Regions from separate parts of the Mesorhizobium sp. CA16 genome, predicted to be linked through region 2. Evidence: riboswitches for the same ligand, from Rfam matches in the RefSeq annotation. Region 2 holds a riboswitch; the other holds the start of a gene.
The links. A riboswitch is a leader RNA that binds a small molecule or an ion and turns the genes downstream of it on or off. The one in region 2 is predicted to bind S-adenosylmethionine.
Positions count from the first base shown of each region.

Region 1 (6,165 bases), on a different contig from region 2:
CTGCTGGTCTTCATCAATATGGGCGTGCTCTCGGCGCTGGGCGGCCTGATCATCGCGGCGCGCCTCGGCCAGGCCGTGCCGGCTGCCGGTCTCGGCAGCGAGCTCGACGTCATCGCGGCCGTCTTCATCGGCGGCGCCTCGGCAATGGGCGGCGTCGGACAGGTGATCGGTGCCGTCGTCGGCGGCTTCATCATGGGCGTGATGAACAACGGCATGTCGATCATGGGCGTCAATGTCGACTGGCAGCAGGTGGTGAAAGGCCTGGTGCTGCTCGGCGCCGTCATCTTCGACGTCTACAACAAGAACAAGGCCTGAAGACCTGACTTAAGGAGGCATACGGGTTTCAGATCGCGAAGCTGCCGGCAACCCGTCGGCGCCAAGAAGTCCAGGCAAGGACCGGGCTCGCGAGCGCAATCCGGACGAAGAATTTCAACCGTGGCACGGATTTCTCCGCGCCGCGCCGGTCAAGGTTTGCCCGCGGGCAGCCAGGCAAGATGAGAGAGGGTTCAAACATGCTGATCTCCCAGATCCTCGACGACGCCGAGACGATCCGCGTCGTCGCCCGCAATGGCGGCGGCAAGACCAGGGTCATCAACGGCGCGCGCAGCGTCTATTCGCTGGCGATGGAGGCCGCGCGGACAGGCACGGGCCTCGAGGCATTGATCGAGCGCAAGGGCTATGGCGAGACGGTCGATCTCGATGCCGCCTATAAGAGGGGCAGGCTGGTCTCGCCGATCAACCATCCGGACCCGGCGCATCTGCACCTCACCGGCACGGGGCTGACGCATCTCGGTTCCGCGGCGACGCGCGATTCCATGCACAAGAAGCTCAGCGAGGGCGGCGAGGCGGAACTCACCGATTCCATGAAGATGTTCCGCATGGGCCTCGAAGGCGGCAAGCCGGCCAAGGGACAGGTCGGCGTGCAGCCGGAATGGTTCTACAAGGGCAACGGCACGATGGCGGTGGCGCCTGGCGCGCCGCTGATGTCGCCGGCCTTCGCGCAGGATGGCGGCGAGGAGCCGGAGATCGCCGGCATCTATGTCATCGGCGATGACGGCGCGCCGTTCCGCGTCGGCTTCACGCTGTCGAACGAGTTCTCCGACCACGTCACCGAACGGGTGAACTATCTGTTCCTCGCCCATTCCAAGCTGCGCAACGCTTCGTTTGGCCCCGAAATCCTGATCGGCGAGCTGCCGGCCGACATCCGTGGCGCATCGCGCATCTGGCGCGACGGCAAGCTGCTCTGGGAAAAGCCGTTCCTGTCGGGCGAAGCGAACATGTCGCACACCATCGCCAATCTCGAGCACCACCATTTCAAATATTCGGCCTTCCGCCAGCCGGGCGACGTGCATGTGCATATGTTCGGCACCGCGACGCTCTCCTTCGCCGATGGCATCAGGACCGAGGCCGGCGATATGTTCGAGATCGAGGCGCCGGATTTCGGCCTGCCGCTGCGCAATCCGCTGGAGATCGAGAAGCCGGTCAAGGTGGCGGTGAAGGCGCTGTAGCGCCGATCTCCCGGTGACTGGCAGGCCAGAGGGGCGCGAAGGAAGCTGCCTCTTCCACTTCGTCATTCTAGGGCGGAGCAAGGAGCGAAGCGACGCGCGCAGACCCTAGATCCATGCCGTGACATTGGGCGTAGACTGCTGCCGTCCAGAATAACCGTTGGCGCAGCGCCAGCTAAGATCGCAACATGACAGGCTATGTTTACATGACCGCGAGCCAGAAGGTGGCACGCTATTTCGGTGTCGCCAATGACCTTACCCACCGCATGCCCGGGCACAAGACCGGCCAAGGCTCCAGAAGATCATCCTGAATGGTTCGAGTTCTCTCGCGGAATTGGCTGGTGAGCGTTCGGCACCGTGGCGGCGCTCAGGCGTCACGGCATGGATTCTAGGGTCTGCGCGCGTCGCTTCGCTCCTTGCTCCGCCCTAGAATGACGAAGAACAGATGGGACGGCGCGTCCCCTTCCGGACATCTCCCCACTTGGACCTCACCGCGCTGCCCGAAAATGCTTGGAGAGCTTCAGGCCCTGCGCCTGATAGTTCGAGCCGAGTTCGGTGCCGTAAAGCGCCTGCGGGCGTTTCAGCATATGCTCGTAGACGAGACGGCCGACGATCTGGCCGTGGTCGAGGATAAAAGGCACCTCGTGGCTGCGCACTTCAAGCACCGCGCGGCTACCGCTGCCGCCGGCGGCGGAGTGGCCGAAGCCCGGATCGAAGAAGCCGGCATAATGGACGCGGAACTCGCCGACCAGCGGATCGAAGGGTGTCATCTCGGCGGCATAGAGCGGCGGCACGTGCACAGCTTCTCGGCTGACCAAGATATAGAATTCGTCCGGATCGAGCACCAGTTCGCCGGCGCCGCTCTTGTAGATCGGCTCCCAGAAATCGACGACATCCTGCGCGGCACGCTTGTCGACGTCGACCAGGCCGGTGTGGTGCTTGCCGCGATAGCCGACAAGGCCGTCCTTGTCGCCATCGAGATCGATGGAGAGCGCGATGCCGCCGCCTGAAATATTGGGCGGCTCGGTGGCGACCAGCATCTCGGCGCGGTGAAGGTCGCGCAGCTCATTCTCCGAGAGCACCGCGTTGCCGGTGCGGAAGCGGATCTGTGACAGCCGCGAGCCGGCGCGCACGACGATCGGGAAGGTGCGCGGGCTGACCTCGAGGTAGAGCGGCCCGCGGTAGCCGGCGGCAATCTTGTCGAACTCATGGCCGCGATCGGTCATGACGCGCGTGAAGATGTCGAGGCGGCCGGTCGAGCTCTTCGGATTGGCCGAGGCGGATACGTTCGCCGGCAGCGCCAGGCTTTCGAGCAGCGGCACGATATAGACGCAGCCGGTTTCCAGCACCGCGCCCTCGGCAAGGCTGATCTCGTGCAGCTTCAGCCGCTCGAGCTTGTCGACGACCCGATGATCCGGACCCGGCAGGAACGAGGCACGCACGCGAAACGCCTTGTCGCCGAGCCTTAGATCGAGGCTGGCCGGCTGGATCTGGTCGGCGTCCAGCGCGCGCGGCGACTTCAGCGCCTTGGCCTCGAACAGCGCTGCGATGTCCTGATCCGGAAGAATGCCTGTTTGCCGCAAAGGCTGGCTCCGTTCACAAGGCCGGGCGAGGATCTAAGCAGGCTCTTGCCGCCCGGCCGGTACAAACCTCTTAATGAAGCCGGCAATTGACGCAAGCGCGGCGCGGGTCTAAAGGGTCGTTATCCCGTGGTGATTTGGCCGGTCGGCTTGCAGCCACGTTAAATAAGTCGCTAAAGGACCGTCGAGCCGCAAGGCTATATGGACCGGTTGCGACTTCGCGGCCGGTTTTTTTGTGTCTGAAAGCAGGGCTATGAGCACCAAGAAGCGCAACTGGAAACCTCAGACGGCACTCGTGCATGGCGGAACGTTGCGTTCCGGTTTCGGCGAGACATCCGAGGCGATGTATCTCACCCAAGGCTATGTCTACGAGACGGCGCAAGCGGCGGAAGCCCGCTTCAAGGGCGAGGAGCCGGGCTTCATCTATTCGCGCTACGCCAACCCGACCGTCGACATGTTCGAAAAGCGCATGTGCGCGCTCGAAGGCGCCGAGGATGCCCGCGCCACCGCTTCCGGCATGGCCGCAGTAACCGCCGCGCTGCTCTGCAGCGCCAAAGCCGGAGATCATATCGTGGCGGCACGCGCCCTGTTTGGCTCCTGCCGCTGGGTGGTCGAGACGCTGGCGCCGCGCTACGGCATCCAGGCGACGCTGGTCGACGGCACCGACATCGCCAATTGGGAAAAGGCGGTAAGGCCGAACACCAAGCTGTTCTTCCTGGAAAGCCCGACCAACCCGACGCTGGAGGTGGTCGACATCGCCGCCGTCGCCAGGCTCGCCAATTCGATCGGCGCCAGGCTGATCGTCGACAATGTCTTCGCCACGCCGCTGCAGCAGAAGCCCTTGCTGCTCGGCGCCCATGTCGTCGTCTATTCGGCGACCAAGCATATAGATGGCCAGGGCCGCTGCCTGGGCGGCGTCATCCTGTCTGACAAGAAGTGGATCGACGAGAACCTTCACGACTATTTCCGCCACACCGGCCCGAGCCTGTCACCCTTCAACGCCTGGACGCTGCTCAAAGGCCTGGAGACGCTGCCGCTACGCGTGCGCCAGCAGACCGAGAGCGCCGGCAAGATCGCCGATTTCCTGGCCGAGCGGCCGGAGATCGCCCGCGTCATCTATCCGGGCCGCGCCGATCATCCGCAAGCGGATATCGTCAAGAAGCAAATGTCGGGAGGCTCGACGCTGATCTGCCTCGACGTCAAGGGCGGCAAGCAGGCGGCCTTTGCCTTCCAGAACGCGCTCGACATCGTGCTGATCTCGAACAATCTCGGTGACGCCAAGAGCCTGATCACCCATCCGGCGACGACGACGCACAAGAACCTGAGCGACGAGGCCCGCGCCGAGCTCGGCATCGGGCCAGGCACGCTGAGGCTCTCCGTCGGCCTGGAGGACAGCGACGATCTGCTGGAAGACGTCGAACAGGCGCTGAAGGCAGCAAAATAGAACGCTGAGAACGCCGCGGCCGGAGCCTTCCAGAGCCGCAATTCCGGACGGAAAACCGTTTCACACTTTTCCTGGAATTGCTCTAGGCGAGCTCCTCCAGCTCGGTCATCGCCTTGGTGCGGATGGTCATGGCGTTGCCGCGCCATTCGACGGCGCCGCCGAACCAGGCGCGCGCCCAGATGGCCGGCAGCAGGGCATCGCGCACGATCATCGCGGTTATGCTGCGCGGCGACAGGTACCAGCCCTTCGCAAAGGCCAGCAGCCATTCCGGCAGGTAGGCGATCGCCAGCACGCCCAAGGCCGTCGTGGGCAGGCTGACGCCGGCGCTTGCCGCCGCAATCAGCGCCAGCAGCAGCGGCACCGCAGCGCCAGTCAGGATCTCCGGCGCGAAGAACAGCGGAAAGGTAACCCGCCGCAGCCGCGCCCAGCGCGTCTGGCGCGACCAGACCTCGGCGAGCCTGCGCTGGCCGAGCGGCTGCTCGAATGGCGAGGCGACGAGGTTGACATTGAGCCCCAGGCCGTTGACCAGCTTGGTGGCCGCCGCGTCCTCGGCGACTTCGGCGGCCAAGGCCTGAATACCGCCATTGGCATCGAGCATCGGCTTGTTCCACAGCATGCTTTTGCCCTGGGCGAAGCCAAGGCCAAGCGCCTCGCCGGCATACTGCCAGCGCGCCTGCAGCGTGTTGAGGAAGGCGCATTCGACTTCGGCCCAAAACCCGTCCGGCCGCGAGCCGATCGGCGTCGAGCAGACGAGGCCGGTATCCGGCCGCCATGCCGCCATCAGGTGCTGGACATAGTCTCTCGGCATCAGCACGTTGGAATCGGCGAGGATCACCCAATCGTGTCTCGCCGCCTGCCAGCCCTTGACGCAGTTGTTGAGCTTGGGATTGGCGCTGACGCGATCGTCGCCGATCAGCAGCCGCGCAGGAATTTTGGGGTGGCGCGCGATCGCCGCATCGATCAGCTTGACCACCGGGTCTTCGGCATGCGCGACGCAGAAGATCAGCTCGTAGCGCGGCCAATCGAGCGAGAAGGCGCGCTGCAAGGTCTCCGGCGTGAACGGCTCGACGCCACGCGACGGCACGATGATGGAGACCGGCGGCCGCGCGCTGGAGGGCGGCGCGATGACATGCCGCCGCTTCAGCCGCGACGAGGCGAGCAGGATGCTGGCGAGATTGAAGGAAAGAAGCGCTGACGAAGCCAGGCCGGCTGCGATAGTCAGTTCCATCGAGATCTGGTCACCCCCGATAGAGAGTTTCACCGTTTCACGCAAACGGCGACCCACTCCATCTCCTTGTTTTCACGCAATTCCGGACGGAAGGCTACGGCGAAGGCGCCGAGCCTAACCGCTCGCGCTTTCCTGGAATTGCTTTAGGCCGCACGCGGCCGTTTCAACTGTTACAGAGCGCCCGAGTCGCCCGGCACGGTTTGTGCACACCAACATTGTCATGTGTCACCTAAATGACATTGTTTTTCGGCACCTGCACTTACAAGGCTGGCAGGATGGTCGGCGCTGCGTTTATCAAGAGCGGAGCGTGACATATTTTCCGCGGCGGCAACCGGAGTGGCCCATGTATCGCGCAGTGACGCGCAACATCGAAGTGCTGGTCAGGCCCTTCTATCTGGAGGACCGCTC
Region 1 covers NZ_JAIUHP010000008.1:28,430-34,594, reverse strand. Annotated here, with positions in the region: gene mmsB (multiple monosaccharide ABC transporter permease) at 1-315, shown strand, start outside; gene araD1 (AraD1 family protein) at 513-1,508, shown strand; gene LB525_RS28555 (hypothetical protein) at 1,694-1,816, shown strand; gene LB525_RS13385 (2'-deoxycytidine 5'-triphosphate deaminase) at 1,994-3,088, opposite strand; SAM riboswitch at 3,205-3,282, shown strand; gene LB525_RS13380 (O-succinylhomoserine sulfhydrylase) at 3,339-4,529, shown strand; gene LB525_RS13375 (ceramide glucosyltransferase) at 4,612-5,757, opposite strand; gene apaG (Co2+/Mg2+ efflux protein ApaG) at 6,101-6,165, shown strand, end outside.
Region 1: linked by a shared signal. The riboswitch ahead of LB525_RS13380 (O-succinylhomoserine sulfhydrylase) and the one ahead of metX (homoserine O-acetyltransferase MetX) in region 2 are both predicted to bind S-adenosylmethionine.

Region 2 (6,165 bases):
CGAGGCCGACGCAGGAGCCGCCCCGGTCGAGGCCGAGCACCAGGCCCGGCCGCGCGCGCGTGCCGCGATGCACGAAGGAATAGACGCAAAGCGAGCGGCGATAGCCGTAAAGCCGGGCGCGGCGCGTCTCGACATGGGCGAATCCGGGCCGCCAGATCAGCGACCCATAGCCAAAAACCCAAAAATCGCCCATATCGCCAAGCCTGATCGCATTCGAGTGAACGACACCGCACCGCCGAGGTGCTTCTTCTGGCCCCCGCTTGTTTGCGTATTGGTAAATGCCCGCTCGCCGGGTTAACGAGAGCCGCAGCATGACGTCAAGTGACGAGCGATCGCCCAAACTTCGCCGCCGGCTGTTCTGGCTTGCCGCGCTCCTTGTCGTGCTGTTCGCCGCCTATAGCGGCGGCTGGTTCTATCTCGCCGACAGGCTCAAGACCGAGGCCGACCAGGCGGTGGCGAGACTGGGCAGCAAAGGCATCGCCGCCGGCTGCGCCAACCTCGCCGTCAGCGGCTACCCGATGAGCTTCACGGTCTCCTGCGACAACATCGCCTATGAAGACGACACCAGGAAGGTCGCCGCCTCCACCGGCAGCTTCAACGCCGTCGCCGGGATCGCCGGACCCTTGTCGCCGGTCGCCGACCTGCGCGGGCCGTTGAGAACGATGGCGCCCGGAATGCCGCCGCTCTGGATCAACTGGGACCGGTTGCAGGCCAATGTCAAAGTGTGGTGGCCGTTGCCAAGGAGCGTTTCCGTGCAGGCTGAAGGCCTGAACGGTCAGACCGACCCGCAGGACGACACGGATCCGATCCAATTGTTCAGCGCCGGCAAGGCGGCCGGCCAATTGCAGCCGGCCGGCCAGGACATCAATTATGTCGGCAGCTTCGGCGACCTGGAGATCAACGCGGATGCCATCGACGGACGCGTGCTGCCGGCGCTGGACGGCAGCGGCGACGTGACGCTGAAGAACGGCGTGGCGCTGATCGCAGCGCCGCCGAAGAGCCTGCGCGGCCAGTCGATCGAGATCGCCAAGCTCGACCTGTCGTCCGGCACGGCGCGCATCATCGTGTCCGGACCGGTCTCCGTCGACGCGGAAGGGCTGGTCAACGGGGACCTGACGATCAAGCTCAAGGACCCGAAAGCGGTGGCATCTATCCTTGCCGGCGCGATTCCCGAGCATAAAAGCGAGATCGAGCAGGGCTTTGCTGCCATTGCCATGCTTGGCAAGGAACCCTCCTTGCCGCTCAAGATCGTCAAGGGCAAGGCTTCGCTGGGCTTCATCCCGCTCGGCAAGGTCAAGCCGCTTGAATAGAGCGTGGTCCCGAACCGAAGGTCAGCATAGCAAAAGGTGGGGACCGGTTTTCGGGTGAGATCATGCCGACTGAGAAGAGTAAAGCAACGATGCCGCAGCCGGTCAGACTGCTCAGCGTCGGCGCCTTCACCCTCGACACGATCCTTCGCGTCGAAACGCTGCCCGCGCATCAAGGCAAGTTCATCGCCAGCGACGGCGTCCAGATCGCTTCCGGCATGGCGACAAGCGCCGCCTGCGCCGCGCGGCGTCTCGGCGCCGAAGTCTCGCTGTGGGCGAGCGCGGGCGACGATCCGGTCGGCGACCAGCTTATCGCCGACATCAAGGCCGAAGGCGTCGACTGCAGCCTTATCCGTCGCGTCGCCGGCGCGCGATCGGCGCTGGCCGCGATCCTCGTGGATGCGCATGGCGAGCGCGTCATCGTCCCCTTCTACGACAAAAAGGCGCAAGCCGATCCCGAGGCGCTGCCGCTTGCCGACCTCTCCGGCTTCGACGCCGTGCTGGTGGATGTCCGCTGGCCGGGCGCCGCGGCGCTTGCTCTCAGCGCAGCCAGATCGATCGGCCGCCCGGCGATCCTGGATGCCGATACCGCGCCGGTCGAGGTGCTGGAGCGGCTCTTGCCCTTGGCCTCGCACATCGTCGCTTCCGAACCGGCGGCGCGCATCGTCTGCGGCCACGCGCTCGACCCCGAAAGCGCCTGCGCCGACCTCGCTTCGCGCACCGATGCCTTTGTCGCGGTGACCGGCGGCGCGGCCGGCACCTGGTGGCACGACCGCGCGACTCGGCGCGTGCGCCATGTCGAGGCGCCGAAGGTCAAGGCGATCGACACGCTCGCCGCCGGCGACGTCTTCCACGGCGCCTTCGCCGTCGGCCTTGCCGAGGCCATGCCCATAGAGGAAGCCCTACGCTTTGCCAGCGCCGCCGCGGCGCTCAAATGCCTGCGCTTCGGCGGCCGCCTCGGCGCGCCGGATCGGGCCGAAACGCTGGCGATGATGGCGGCGCACTGGCCGCCAGCCCAGGGCTGGAACGCAAAAGTATCTCGGCTATTTCCGCGAAATCGGCACAAAAGCTGGGGTTGGCGTAAGCCGCTCAACCTCGTCATTCCAGGGCGGAGCAGCCGCGAAGCGGCGTCGCGGAGACCCTGGAATCCATCCCGGGGCCTGAGCCATGGAATGCGGCGGAGCAGAATTCTGCACCGCGACAGCGCTCGGAAGTCACGGAGTGGATCCTCGGGTCGCTCCTTGCTCCGCCCGTGGATGACGATCGCGATGGGCGTTTCGGCCAATCTCCAGCGCATGCGCCTGCCCGGGCTGACAGGTCAATCCACGCCAGAGAACGAGGGAAAAGCCTAAGGCTTGGCCGGGTGCTCGACCGCCTGGCGGCCAAAATCCGGCACATCGATATCCTGGCCGGCCTCGATGATCGAACGGCGGATGGCGCGGGTGCGGGTGAAGAGGTCGAACAGCTTCTCGCCGTCGCCCCAGCGGATCGCCCGCTGCAGCGAGGCCAGATCCTCCGAGAAACGCGCCAGCATCTCCAGGATCGCGTCCTTGTTGTGCAGGCACACGTCCCGCCACATGGTCGGGTCGGAGGCGGCAAGACGGGTGAAGTCGCGGAAGCCGGAAGCGGAATATTTGATGACTTCGCTTTTGGTCACCGCTTCCAGATCGTCCGCCGTGCCGACGATGTTGTAGGCGATGATATGCGGCAAATGCGAAACGATCGCGAGCGTCATGTCGTGGTGCTGCGGGTCCATCGTGTCGATGTTGGACCCGCAGCGCCGCCAGAATTCCGAAAGCGTCTCGAGCGCCGCGGGATCGGTGCCCGGCAGCGGCGTGAAGATGCACCAGCGATTCTCGAAGAGATCGGCGAAGCCGGCATCGGGTCCGGATTTTTCCGTGCCGGCCAGCGGATGTCCGGGGATGAAGTGCACGCCTTCGGGCACATGCGGCTGCATTTGCGCGATGACGGAGGCTTTGGTCGAGCCGACATCGGTGAGGATGGCGCCCTTCTTCAGCGCAGGCGCGATCTCGGCCGCGACCTCGCCGGACGAGCCGACCGGAACCGAGACGATGACGAGATCAGCGTCGCGCACGGCTTCGCGAGCATCGGTGCTATAGGAATCACCGAGGCCAAGCTCCTCGGCGCGCTTGAGCGTCGATTGGCTGCGCGTCGCTATGGCGATATGGCGCGCCAGACCCTCGCGGCGGACAACGCGGGCAAGCGACGAGCCGATCAGGCCGATGCCGACCAGCGCTATTTTCTCGAACATCGGTGACGCCATGGTGTTCTAGCTTTTCAGGAAGGTCTTAAGCGCATCGATGACGCCGCGATTGGCTTCCTCGGTGCCGACGCTCATGCGCAGCGCGTTGGGGAAGCCATAGCCGGTGACGCGGCGCAGGATGTAGCCGCGCGCGCTCAGATAATCGTCCGCGGCCGCCGCCGAATGTTTCTTGCCGTCGGGAAAATGGATCAGCACGAAATTGCCGACGCTCGGCGTGACGCGCAGGCCGAGCCCGGTCAACTCGGCGCTGAGCCAGGCCAGCCATTTCTCGTTATGCGCCACGCTGCGCTCGATATGGGCGCGGTCGCGGATCGCGGCGATGCCGGCCTCGATCGCTGTGGCGTTGACGTTGAAGGGGCCGCGAATGCGGTTGATCGCATCGACGATATGCGCCGGCCCGTACATCCAGCCGACGCGCGCGCCACCGAGGCCGAGCTTGGAGAAGGTGCGGGTCATCACCACGTTCTCGGAGCTGCCCGCCAGCTCGATGCCGGCCTCGTAGTCGTTGCGCCGCACATATTCGGCATAGGCCGCGTCGAGCACCAGGAGCACGTTCTTCGGCAATGCAGCGTGCAGCCGGCGCACTTCCTGGAACGGCACATAGGTGCCCGTCGGATTGTTGGGATTGGCGAGGAACACGATCCGCGTCGCCGGCGTCACCGCCGCGAGAATCGCGTCGATGTCGGCGCGCTCCTCGGTTTCCTTGACCGCCACCGGCTTGGCGCCAGCCGCCTGGATATAGATCTTGTAGACCATGAAGGCGTGCTCGGTGAACACGGCCTCGTCGCCCGGCGCGAGATAGGTCTGCGCCAGTAGCCCCAGGATCTCGTCGGAGCCGTTGGAGCAGATGATGTTGGCCGGGTTGAGGCCATGCACCTCGGCGATCGCCTCGCGCAGCCGGCGGGCGGTGCCATCGGGATAGACGTCGAGCTTCGCCGCCACTTCGCGCGCGGCCTCGATCGCTTTCGGCGAGGGCCCGAGCGGATTTTCGTTCGCCGACAGCTTATAGACCTTCGTCACGCCGGCCGGCGCGGTGCTTTTTCCCGGCACATAGGCCTCGATGTCCATGATGCCCGCGCGGGGCGTCGGACGGGGCTGATCCTGCTTCATGTCACAAATCCGTCGAGAAGACCTTCAAGGCCGCAGCGGAAATACAGGCCACGGGCTGGAATGTCGAGTGCCGCCGGCTGGCACCCGTATCCGGTCGCGAGGAGGCCACCCGTTGACGAAGCGCGGCGCTGGTCCTAGAAGGATTGCCAGACTCCCGTGGTGATTTGGCCGGTCGGCTTGCAGCCACGTTAAACAACTCGCTAAAGGGCCGTTTGCAACCTGTAACCGGCTTTGCGACGGCAATGCCGGTTTTTTATTGTCCGCTGCCGGCCGGACACCGCGTCGGGACGAGACCGATGCGGGACAGGATGAGGACGGACATGGCCGCTCAGCGTGCTGCAAGAAACAACGACGAGGCCGACCATCCGTCGAGCCCGGTGCTGCGGTTCGGCGCGGACAAGCCGCTGAAGCTCGACGCCGGAACGCTGCTCTCGCCCTTCCAGATTGCCTACCAGACCTACGGCACGCTCAACGACGCGCGCTCCAATGCCATCCTCGTCTGCCACGCGCTGACCGGCGACCAGCACGTCGCCAACACCAATCCGGTGACCGGCAAGCCGGGCTGGTGGGAGGTTCTGATCGGCCCCGGCAGGATCATCGACACCAACCGTTTCTTCGTCATCTGCTCCAACGTCGTCGGCGGCTGCCTCGGCTCGACCGGCCCGGCCTCGACCAACCCGGCGACCGGCAAGCCCTACGGGCTCGACCTGCCGATCATCACCATCCGCGACATGGTGCGCGCGCAGACGATGCTGGTCGATCATTTCGGCATCGAGAAGCTGTTTTGCGTGCTTGGCGGCTCGATGGGCGGCATGCAGGTTCTGGAATGGGCGGCGAGCCATTCGGAGCGCGTGTTCTGCGTCCTGCCCATCGCCACCGGCGCCCGCCATTCCTCGCAGAACATCGCCTTCCATGAAGTCGGCCGACAGGCCGTCATGGCCGATCCCGACTGGCATGGCGGCAAATATCTCGATTTCGGCAAGCGGCCGGAAAAAGGGCTCGCCGTCGCGCGCATGGCCGCTCACATCACCTACCTTTCGGAAGCCGCGCTCCACCGCAAGTTCGGCCGCAATTTGCAGGACCGCGAGGCGCTGACCTTCGGCTTCGACGCCGATTTCCAGATCGAGAGCTATCTGCGCCATCAGGGCATGACTTTCGTCGACCGCTTCGACGCCAATTCCTACCTCTATCTGACCCGCGCGATGGACTATTTCGACCTTGCCGCCGATCACGGCGGGCGCCTCGCCGACGCCTTCGCCGGCACCAAGACGCGTTTTTGCCTGGTTTCCTTCACCAGCGATTGGCTGTTCCCGACCGAGGAGAGCCGATCGATCGTGCATGCCTTGAACGCGGCGGGCGCTTCCGTCTCCTTCGTCGAGATCGAGACCGATCGCGGCCACGATGCCTTCCTGCTCGACGAGCCGGAGCTGTTCGCGGCCATCAACGGCTTCATCGCCTCCGCCG
Region 2 covers NZ_JAIUHP010000014.1:13,280-19,444, reverse strand. Annotated here, with positions in the region: gene LB525_RS19405 (gamma-glutamylcyclotransferase) at 1-193, opposite strand, end outside; gene LB525_RS19400 (DUF2125 domain-containing protein) at 312-1,310, shown strand; partial or broken gene LB525_RS19395 (sugar kinase) at 1,400-2,317, shown strand; gene LB525_RS19390 (prephenate/arogenate dehydrogenase family protein) at 2,656-3,591, opposite strand; gene hisC (histidinol-phosphate transaminase) at 3,598-4,701, opposite strand; SAM riboswitch at 4,848-4,925, shown strand; gene metX (homoserine O-acetyltransferase MetX) at 5,022-6,165, shown strand, end outside.